DNA from 3 places in the Fervidobacterium ngatamarikiense genome. Region 1 is predicted to be linked to each of the others. Evidence: predicted binding sites of a transcription regulator. Region 1 holds the regulator's gene; each other region holds the start of a gene.
What was found. The regulator HrcA, encoded in region 1, represses chaperone genes, less so after heat shock. The targets are predictions, from matches to a motif close to ATTAGCACTCNNANNNTNNGAGTGCTAAT.
Positions count from the first base shown of each region.

Region 2: a site for HrcA is predicted at 1,507-1,535, ahead of groES (co-chaperone GroES). Genes of this name have one in related genera too.
Region 3: a site for HrcA is predicted at 1,726-1,754, ahead of JM64_RS01140 (ATP-dependent Clp protease ATP-binding subunit). Genes of this name have one in related genera too.

Region 1 covers NZ_CP011393.1:1,414,710-1,418,129, forward strand. The annotation lists gene dnaJ (molecular chaperone DnaJ) at 1-171, opposite strand, end outside; gene JM64_RS06605 (nucleotide exchange factor GrpE) at 203-841, opposite strand; gene hrcA (heat-inducible transcriptional repressor HrcA) at 872-1,921, opposite strand; gene JM64_RS06615 (DMT family transporter) at 2,185-3,060, shown strand; gene rpsB (30S ribosomal protein S2) at 3,109-3,420, opposite strand, start outside.
Region 2 covers NZ_CP011393.1:1,665,005-1,668,424, forward strand. The annotation lists gene JM64_RS07705 (hypothetical protein) at 1-949, opposite strand, end outside; tRNA gene JM64_RS07710 (tRNA-Ala) at 1,210-1,286, shown strand; gene groES (co-chaperone GroES) at 1,570-1,839, shown strand; gene groL (chaperonin GroEL) at 1,868-3,420, shown strand, end outside.
Region 3 covers NZ_CP011393.1:238,204-241,623, forward strand. The annotation lists gene JM64_RS01140 (ATP-dependent Clp protease ATP-binding subunit) at 1-1,661, opposite strand, end outside; gene JM64_RS01145 (MFS transporter) at 1,906-3,111, shown strand; gene JM64_RS01150 (MATE family efflux transporter) at 3,145-3,420, shown strand, end outside.

The DNA.
Region 1 (3,420 bases):
GTACGCTTCTTGTATCTCTTTGAATTTCTGCTCTGCTTCCTTTTTCTTATCACCAGTATGCCTATCAGGATGCCACTCTTTTACAAGCCTTTTATATGCAGCCTTTATTTCATCCTCAGAAGCGTTTCTTGGCACTCCGAGAATTTCATAATAGTCTTTTCTTGCTGGCATTGCAAACCACCCCTATTTTGTATTTTGATTCTCACGTGTTTTGTTGGTCATTAACTGCATTCTCTTCCTTTTTTCTTGGTTTTATAGCAACACGTACCTTAGTTGGTTTTACAACCTGCCCATTGAATGTGTAACCATCTTCAATGACTTCAAGAATAGTGTATTCTTCAACATCATCACGTTCCTCTTTTTCAAATGCTTCATGGTTGAACGGGTCAAACTTTCCAGAGGCATCAATAATCCTTAATCCCTCGTTTTCCAGTGTCTTTAGAAGTTTTTCATAGATTTTTTCTACTCCAAGTTTGAATTTTTCTAAATCCTTGTCTGAGTCGTAGTATTTGAACGCTCTCTTAAAATCGTCTAAAATGGGTATAAGCGCTTTTACTATACGAAGCGCCGTTGATTTCGTTGCGTCTCTAATTTGCCTATCAACGTCGAGCTTGTAATTTTCAAATGCTGCTTTGATTATGCGTGCAGCGTTCTGTATTTCCTTCAGTTGGTTTTCTAACTCTGCTATCTTTTCTTTCAGTTGTTTGTTCTCTTCTGATAATTCGTTTTGGTTCATTTGGTTCACTTCTTCTCGCTCCTTAATTTCATTTGAACTTTCCAAGTTGTTTTGAACTTGCAGTTGTGTTTCATTTATTTCATTTATTTTCTTTTCTTCACACATGTTCCCTACCTCCTCTTTTAGTTTGAGTTTTTAGACATTCCTCGATACTATAGTGAAATACTCGCTCAGTCTGTTGAGCATAAACTCGAAGCTATCCATAATCAAATCATATCGACCGTATTTGTCGAATATAACAGCAACGCGTCCAACGGGATTATCTTCTGAGTAGAACTGTCCAAGAATTACCGAGAAATCTTCAAGGAACTTCAATCCATGCTCTTTACCGATGTATATGTCGTTCTCAAGCTCAAATAGTTCTTTGTAAAACACGTCGGATGAAACATACACAAGGATGTTTTGTAATTTTTTCAGATTGATTCTATCGTTTGCAAGAAGGTTTGGTAGTCCTTCCGTTATGTAATCTTCGTAGCTTTCAACAGATAACCTTTCCGTGATTTCTAAAAATCCACGACTGATAGTTCCAAAATCGCTGTCTTTGAAGCTATTTAAGTTGTTAAAATTATTGATTCGAGTAAGTATATCTCGCAATTTGGATTTGAATTCGTTCAATGTTAATCCTGTCATCGCTTTGTTAAGCATCTGCTCTATTTTCTCAACATCGTCAAGTTCGGTGTGCTGGATTGGAATGGAAGAACTGAGACCGAGGGATGTAATTATATTCGCAATTGAGAAATTCTTACTCACAGGTGTTACAACTATACGCTTGATTCTTAGCGTTAGTGGGCTGGGCTTTTCAATAATAACCATACCTTTTGTTGAAGAGCTTAACAACTTTGCTGCACCCGTGAGCACCTTTTCCATATCACCGATTGGAAATTTTGCCGCAACCTCCACTTGTGAGCTTTTGGACTTTATCTCTTCCCTGATTTTTTTCAGTTCATTTACGTAAAACCTGAGTCCTTTGTCTGTTGGAACGCGACCAGCAGAAGTGTGTGGCTGGAATATATATCCCGTGCGCATTAAACGGTTCATATCATTTCTAATCGTTGCACCGGATCTCTCAATTGCAGCACTTTCCAAAACCCTTTTTGAGCTTACAGGGGTCCTCGTGTTGATGTATTCTTGCACAATGCAGTAAAGAACTTTCTTTTGTCTTTCGGTGATATCGTTTCCTAACACGGTTATCACCTCTCCGTTTTTCTATCTGTTTTAGCCTAATTTTTGTTATCAGAAATGTTAGCAATCTACACTTTAGTCTGCTAATATATTACCATAAGTGTGAGAATTTGTCAATTTTTGGAGTGTTTTCAGTATCTGAGATATCAGACACAAAGCAAAGAAAAATATTGATGAAAATTTCCTTTTTGGTAAAATAGTAACAGAAAAAATTGTGCGGAATACGAACATTTGTAGATGATTCTACTTTGCCTGAGGTGATAAATGTGAACTGGAAGGTTTATATTTCTGGATTTGCAGTTTCAACGATATTTGGGTTATCATTCCTTTTTACTAAAAACAGTATAGAACATATAAACGTTTACACGTTTTTAGCCTTTAGGTTTGGTGTGGCAACCAGTGTGATGCTATTACTTTGGCTTTTTGGAATCGTAAAATTAACAAAGAAACCATTTTGGAAATTATGGAAAGTAGCGCTATTTCAACCGATTGCTTACTTTGTGTTCGAGACTAATGGACTCAGGTTTACGACGTCCTCTGAGGCTGGGATGTTGATTGCATTAATTCCAATCGTTATAACGATTTTGAGTCCAGCATTGCTGAAAGAAAGAATCAGATGGTACCAAATTCTCTTCGCATTTCTTAGCTTTTTTGGAGTGTTTCTTATCGTCAAAGGTGGGGGATTAGAACAAGGAGCGCTACTTGGAAAGCTGTTGGTTTTGGGTGCGGTTTTCTCCGCAGCATTTTACAATATTTTCTCGAGAAAGCTATCCTCAGAGTTCACTCCTGTTGAGATAACGTTCTTTATGATGCTTACGGGATTTGTCTTTTTCTTTTTCCTGAGCATCGTAACAGGAAATTTCACAATCGCATTCCACCCTGCTGTTGTTATTGGAGCATTGTATCTTGGCATACTTTCTTCAACGGTTGCATTTTTTCTTGTGAATTTCATGCTTAGCAAGGTTTCACCAACGGTTTCTTCTCTTTTCTCAAATCTAACGACGGTGATATCTGTAATTGCAGGCAGTTTCATTCGGCATGAAAGGATTGCTGCAGTACAAGTATTTGGAATGATTTTGATACTTGTTTCGCTAATTCTTAATTCTTATCTGAAAAGCAAAGAAGTTGAACAGAGTAGATAACAAAAAAGCCCTCGGATTTCCCGAGGGCTTTGGTATTATTTATTTTCCTTATATTTCCTCTTCGTCAAGGTTTTCTGGTATGCTGATTTCAATTTCTTCTACTTCTGTCGTAGTTGTGGTTGCTTCTTCTGTTGAGTAAGGTACTCCTTCACGACCTTCGAGGTATGCATCCGCTATCTTACCGGCAATGAGAGCTATTGCTCTTATTGCGTCATCGTTCGATGGTATTACGTAGTCGATAGGATCCGGGTCACAGTTTGTATCAACCATTGCAACTATTGGTATTTTGAGGTGGTTCGCTTCTTCAACGGCTATCTTTTCTTTCCTCGGGTCGACTATGAAGATGACATCGGGTAAGCT
Region 2 (3,420 bases), 250 kb from region 1:
TAATATTTAAAGTGTGAGTTCCAAGCTCCCTTTTTCCTATCCGCACAGCTTTTTCGAAAGTCTTACCTCTTATAGACCCTTCTTCAATTACTTCGCCGTCAAATTCGATTTGGTAACTGCTTAACTCTTGGTCATCGAAGAATTTAACTTCGAAACTGATGTCAGAGTTTTCTGGATAGAAGGTCTTTGTAAAGACATTGATAACAGGTTTCACTCTATCAACTTGGTTAACTTCGAAAGTTACTTTGGTGGCATCTTCCATGTTGTATGCAGCGGTCTTTAAGAAAAGCTCCACTTTTCCAGCGGAATTGATAGGAGAGAGTTTTTTGTACACATATCCTGCTTTTTCAACAAGTGTTTGATTTATCCAGAGACTGTCACTGGTTTTGCCATCTATGTAATAATTCACAATCGGATTTTGACTCTTGACTTTCATTTGTAACATTACTTCATCACCAACATAAGGACGTTCTGGCAAAATCCGCACTTCCTCGATTATAGGTGGAATCACATCGTAGACAGTTATCGTTCCGTTTGCTGTATACCATCTATTCTCACTAATTGAATATCCTTCGACAACCAACGAATAAATGCCAGGTTTTTTGAAAACCCAAGGAATTTCATAAGGGTATTTGTAAACACGAATCTCTTCTTCATAGACTTGGCTATCGGCATTTTTTAATTTGATACGGATATTTGTCAGCCCAGGTTCAAGTGGTTGGACCGAGATCGTAACGTTCGTATTTGCGAAGGTTTTTTCAGGGTATACAATACTGAACTTTGGAACATTTGATGTTGATTGGTTTGAGGTGCAGGAAGATAGGAGTATAATAATAAACACAACAAGTAGAAACAATAAATAAAAGCTATGAGTTGCTAATTGCTGAAAATGATTGGACGTCTTTTTCACAAACAACCCAAACCATCTCTTAAAATCAAGAACTTTCATATGCACACCTCCACTCTATGTTTTTTTATTTTTCTTCTGGAAAGTAGATTTCTCCATCTTTTTATTCTGTCTGAGGCGTGCTTCTTCCTAAATCACGTTTGCAGTTTTGCTCGCACTGTTATATATATTCAGACCTCCGATTACAGAATTTCGTTTAACATTTTATGAAGAAATCCTTTGGAAAAAACCTTCTTGATTTTTTGCCACTTGAATGGTATAATTCTGATGCGTAATGCAGTTGTGAAGGCAAATGTACGCGTGGGGCCGTAGCTCAGCTTGGGAGAGCGCTACCATGGCACGGTAGAGGTCGTGGGTTCAAGTCCCATCGGCTCCACCAAAACTAATCCTCTTGAGCCCTGGAAATAAACCAGGGCTTTTCTTTTTTCTGGAATGACTTTTTTCGCTCTCCAACTCTAGGTAATGTTTTATTTAATGCAAGTTTGGTAAAATGATGAGAAAGAATAAGAAAACTACATTTTTTCGCCATTAAATCCGGTTAAAAGCTACTAAATGCCAATTATGGCTATTCACATATTCCATTTTTCTGTTATACTAAAATTAGCACACAGGATATAAGAGTGATAATCAAACACAAAAACGCGACAGGAGGGGGTTAGATTATGAAGGTAAAACCACTCGGTGAAAGGCTTTTGATAAAGCCCATCATTGAAGAAAAGAAAACAGCAGGTGGAATTGTTCTTCCAGATGCTGCTAAGGAAAAACCTATGAAGGCAGAGATAGTTGAAGTTGGCAAACTTCCAGAAGATTGCACACTTAAAGTTGGTGACAAGGTAATTTACAACAAATACTCAGGAACAGAGATAAAAATTGACGATGAGGATTACATCATCATCGATTTGAACGATATTCTAGCAAAAATAGAAGAGTAAAATAAAAAAATTAGAGGAGGTGTGAGATATGGCAAAGTTGTTGAAATACAGTGAGGAAGCAAGAAGAGCACTCGAAGCTGGTGTTGATGCGGTTGCAAATGCGGTGAAAATTACACTTGGTCCAAAAGGTAGAAACGTTGTTATTGAAAAATCTTGGGGAAGCCCAACAATTACGAATGACGGAGTTTCTATTGCAAAAGAAATAGAACTTGAAGACAAATTCGCAAATCTGGGAGCTCAACTTGTTAAAGAAGTTGCAAGTAAGACAAACGATGTTGCTGGTGACGGTACAACCACAGCTACAGTCCTTGCTCAAGCAATGATTAAAGAAGGTCTCAAAATGGTTGCAGCGGGTGCAAACCCGATCCTTGTAAAGCGCGGAATCGATAAGGCTGTAGCAAAGGTCGTTGAGGAAATAAAAAAGATATCTAAGAAACTCTCTAGTACAGAGGACATTGCACATGTTGCTGCTATCAGTGCAAATAGTGAAGAAATAGGTAAGCTCATCGCAGAAGCGATGGAAAAAGTCGGAGAAGATGGTGTCATCACAGTTGAAGACAGCAAGACAATAGATACATACGTTGAATTCACAGAAGGTATGCAATTTGATAGGGGTTACATCTCACCATACTTTGTAACAGACCCAGAAAAGATGGAAGTTGTATACAATGAACCATTCATACTCATCACAGACAGAAAACTTTCAAACGTAAAACCACTTATCCCAATCCTTGAAAAGGTTGCTCAAACAGGTAGGCCACTCGTAATCATCGCTGAAGATGTAGAAGGAGAAGTTCTTACAACACTTGTTCTCAACAAACTTAAGGGAACGCTCAATACGGTTGCAGTTAAAGCTCCTGGTTTTGGTGATAGAAGAAAAGCAATGCTCCAAGATATTGCTATCTTGACAGGTGGTATCGTTGCAAGCGAAGAAGTAGGAATTAATCTCGAAGACCTCACACTCCAGGATCTTGGAAGAGCAGACGTTGTCAGAGTGAAGAAAGATGAAACGATAATTGTTGGTGGTAAAGGTAAACCTGAAGAAATCAAAAAGAGAATCGCTCAGATTAAAGCCCAAATCGAGCAGACAACTAGTGAATACGAAAAAGAAACACTCCAAGAAAGAATGGCAAAACTTGCTGGTGGCGTAGCAGTTATCAAAGTTGGTGCTGCAACAGAAACAGAACTCAAAGAAAAGAAACACAGAATTGAGGACGCACTTAGCGCAACAAGGGCAGCTGTTGAAGAAGGTATCGTCCCTGGTGGTGGAATTACACTCTTGAGAGCAAGAAAAGCAATAGAACCACTCCTCAACGAACTAACTGGCGATGAAAAACTTGGTGCACAAATTGTCTACAATGCACTCGAGGCACCAATTAAGCAGATAGCTCTCAACGCTGGTTACGATGGTGCAATCATTATCCACAACGTCCTTAGCAAAGATGATGTAGCATACGGTTTCGATGCTCTCAAAGGTGAATACTGCAACATGTATGAACGCGGTATAATTGACCCAGCAAAGGTTACAAGAAGCGCACTCCAAAACGCAGCTTCAATTGCTGGAATGCTCTTGACAACGGA
Region 3 (3,420 bases), 890 kb from region 1:
ACGACACTGTATGGTCTTCTTCTCACCTGTTCCGTGAGTTGTCCTCCTTCTTCGTAGCCAACGTATCCCGGAGGCGCACCGATTAACCTAGCAACTGAGTGCTTTTCCATGTACTCACTCATATCGATTCTGATTAGTGCCTTTTCACTACCAAACAGCACGTCGGCTAATCTCTTTGCAAGTTCTGTTTTACCGACACCTGTTGGACCTAAAAACAGGAACACACCGAGTGGTCGTTTTGGATTTCTGATACCTGCACGTGACATCTTTATAGCATTTGCCACAACTCTTACTGCTTCTTCTTGGTCTACGAACTTTTCGTGGATGAGCTTTTCAAGGTTCTTGATTTTTTCCTTTTCGTCACCCATAATCTTACCAACAGGTATTCCTGTCCAGCGTTCAACGACTTTTGCAATATCTTCATCAGTTACTTCCTGTTTACCATCTATTTTCGCACGAGCTGCAGCCTCATCTACTAAGTCCACAGCCTTATCCGGCATAAACCTGTCTGTAATGTACTTTGAAGCTAACTTTGCAGATGTTTCAATAGCCTTGTCGCTAATCTTAACTCCGTGGAACTCTTCGAATTTTGGTCTGAGCCCTTTCAAAATCTCAATCGTTTCTTCGACCGAAGGTTCTGAGACGAATATGACCTGGAACCTTCTCGCAAGAGCTTTGTCTTTTTCTACATGCTTCCTGTATTCCTCAACGGTAGTTGCTCCAATTACCCTAAGTGTGCCTCTTGCCAGCTCTGGCTTCAGAATGTTACCGGCATCCAGTGCACCTTCAGCAGCGCCAGCTCCAACAACTGTGTGAAGCTCGTCGATGAACAGAATAACATCAGTTCTTTTCTTGAGCACGTCTATAAGTTTCTTGAGCCTTTCTTCGAATTCTCCTCTGAACTTCGTTCCAGCAACTAACCTTGCGAGGTCAAGTTTAAGAATTGTCTTGTTCTTCAAGAAATCTGGAACATTTCCAGATACTATTCTTTGAGCGAGCCCTTCAACAATTGCTGTCTTACCAACACCTGGGTCTCCTATGAGAACTGGGTTATTCTTGATCTTTCTACCAAGAATTTCTATCATCCTGTTGACTTCGTTATCTCTGCCTATGACAGGCATCAACTGACCGTTCTTTGCCATTTCGGTTAAATTCTCAGTAAATTTGGCAAGAACGTCGATGTTTTCCTCTTCAGAGTATGTTCTCTTCATTCTGAGTTCTTTGATAGCTGTATAGAGCTTGTCTTGTGTGATTCCATATCTTGCCAACAACCTGTAGACAGTCGTTTCTGGAACTATTGCCATAGCAAGGAGTAAGTGGTCCGTTCCGACCTTTTCGTCACCCATGCGTCTGGCTTCACGTTTCGCCTCGTTGATGACCTTTGTAGTATCTGGTGTGACGTAGATTTGTCCTGTGCCACCAGAAGAGTAGTAATAACTTCCTTTGGATGTGATAGCACGTTCCACATCCCTTCTCAATCCGTCGATATCTACATTGAGATGGCTCAGAATATCGTAAGCTGCGTTTTTCGAGTTCTCCAACATGGTCAAAAGTATGTGCTCAGGCGCCATTTGGTTTTGCCTGTAACGATTTAACACATCCGTTACAGATTGCAATATCTCCTGAGCGTTTTCTGTGAATTCCTCAAGGTTGAATGTCATATCAACCACTCCTTTCTTTTCTTTCTATTTTGTTTAATTTGCGTTTCCGATGATAGTATAACATATTATCACTCAAATGTCAAGAGTGCTAATCAAAAAGTTTAAAATTTGTCACGCGAAAGTGATTCAAAAACATAAATTTTTCTGACTTGATTTTGAAAATTGTAATGTTAGAATTTAATTGGTGATTGTTCGATATGCTAACTTATTTTTAGACCAATCAAGGGGGTTTTTACTCAAAACCATGTCCTATCGACCCAGTTCATATTCAATCGATTCTGCAACTCGCTTAATTACTATTTTTACGTTCATAGATGGGCTTGCACAAGGTATATACGGAACTATTTTCAATCTGATGCTCCGCACTTCAGGCATGCCAACTTCGCAAGTTGGGCGTATTACTTCATTCTTCCTCTGGGGTAGTGCGTTACTTGGACTTGTGTTTGGTATCATTGCAGATAAGATTAACAAAAAACAATTAATGGTCACCACTCATCTTTTGAGTATATTCTTTGGAACGTACAGGGCCATTTCTCCTTCACTTATTCATCTTGGCATCTCTTCTTTTCTCTTCGGTGGTTTTTCAACAGCAACATCTATTGTTCTTTCCACACTTTTGATAATAAAAACTGCAAGAGAAAGCCGTAGTAAGGTACTGGGTCTTAACTTTGGAATAGGTATGTTCACTGGAGTTTTGGGAAACGTATTAGGTGGGGTGTTAGGGGATGCCTTCCCAATTAGGAACGTATTAATTGTAGCGAGTTTATCGAGAATCGTCGCACTCGTTCCTATCTGGAAATTGAGGTTATACGAACCAAAATACGAAGGCAAAAAGGGTGGAGACACCAATGCGTTTAAATTCTTTAGCGTACTTAATAACTTAGATAGGCGTGCGACGAAAGTAACTCTTTATTATTTTCTTTCAACAATGAGTGTTGGATTTGGTGCCGGGTTGTTTGTAACTTTTGGTAATGTTATATTCTACGATATATTCCATATGAAACCATCGTTGATAGGACTCATTCTGGCATTGGCTCAGTTAGCTACGAGTATTGGTGCTGTGTTTTCTTACAAGTTAGGGAAAAGGTTCGGTGAGATGAACGTCTTAATCTTTTCGTATGTCTTTGTACCCATACTAATTGTATTGCTCAGCTTTATAAGAGAACCGATAACCTTTACCTCTGTGTATATACTCCGCTTTGCGGTAATGAATATGGTCGGTCCTCTTTTAACCGCTTTAGTATTTTCTAACATTCCACCAAGTCTTCTTTCTTCAATTAATGGTATGAACTCGTTTATAAACAACGTTGCACGTGCTCTCTCAGCAGACCTATTTTCCATACTCACCAAATACAGCAACGGATACACACTCATTTTTGTTGTAAGCTCGATTTTCTACTTTTTGAACGCTTATGTTATGATTAGAATGTACAAACACATTTCAGAGTAAGAATTCTAGTTTATACAAATTGGGGGAGATACAGTGAAAACATTTGACGAATGGTCAAATGGCAAAAAACATATCGACGAAAATGAAAGTACCAAGCTTCTCACCAGAGAATTATTTAGATTATCCCTTCCCACAATGCTTGGTTTCGCTATACAGTCTTTGTACGATATCGTGGATATGTTTTGGATTGGAAAGATTTCCTACAAAGCCATTGCAGGAATCGTCATATTCTCTACAATATTTTGGTTAGTCGAAATACTCAACGAAATCATAGGCACTTCTTCCGTTTCGTTGATTTCGCAAGCTTAT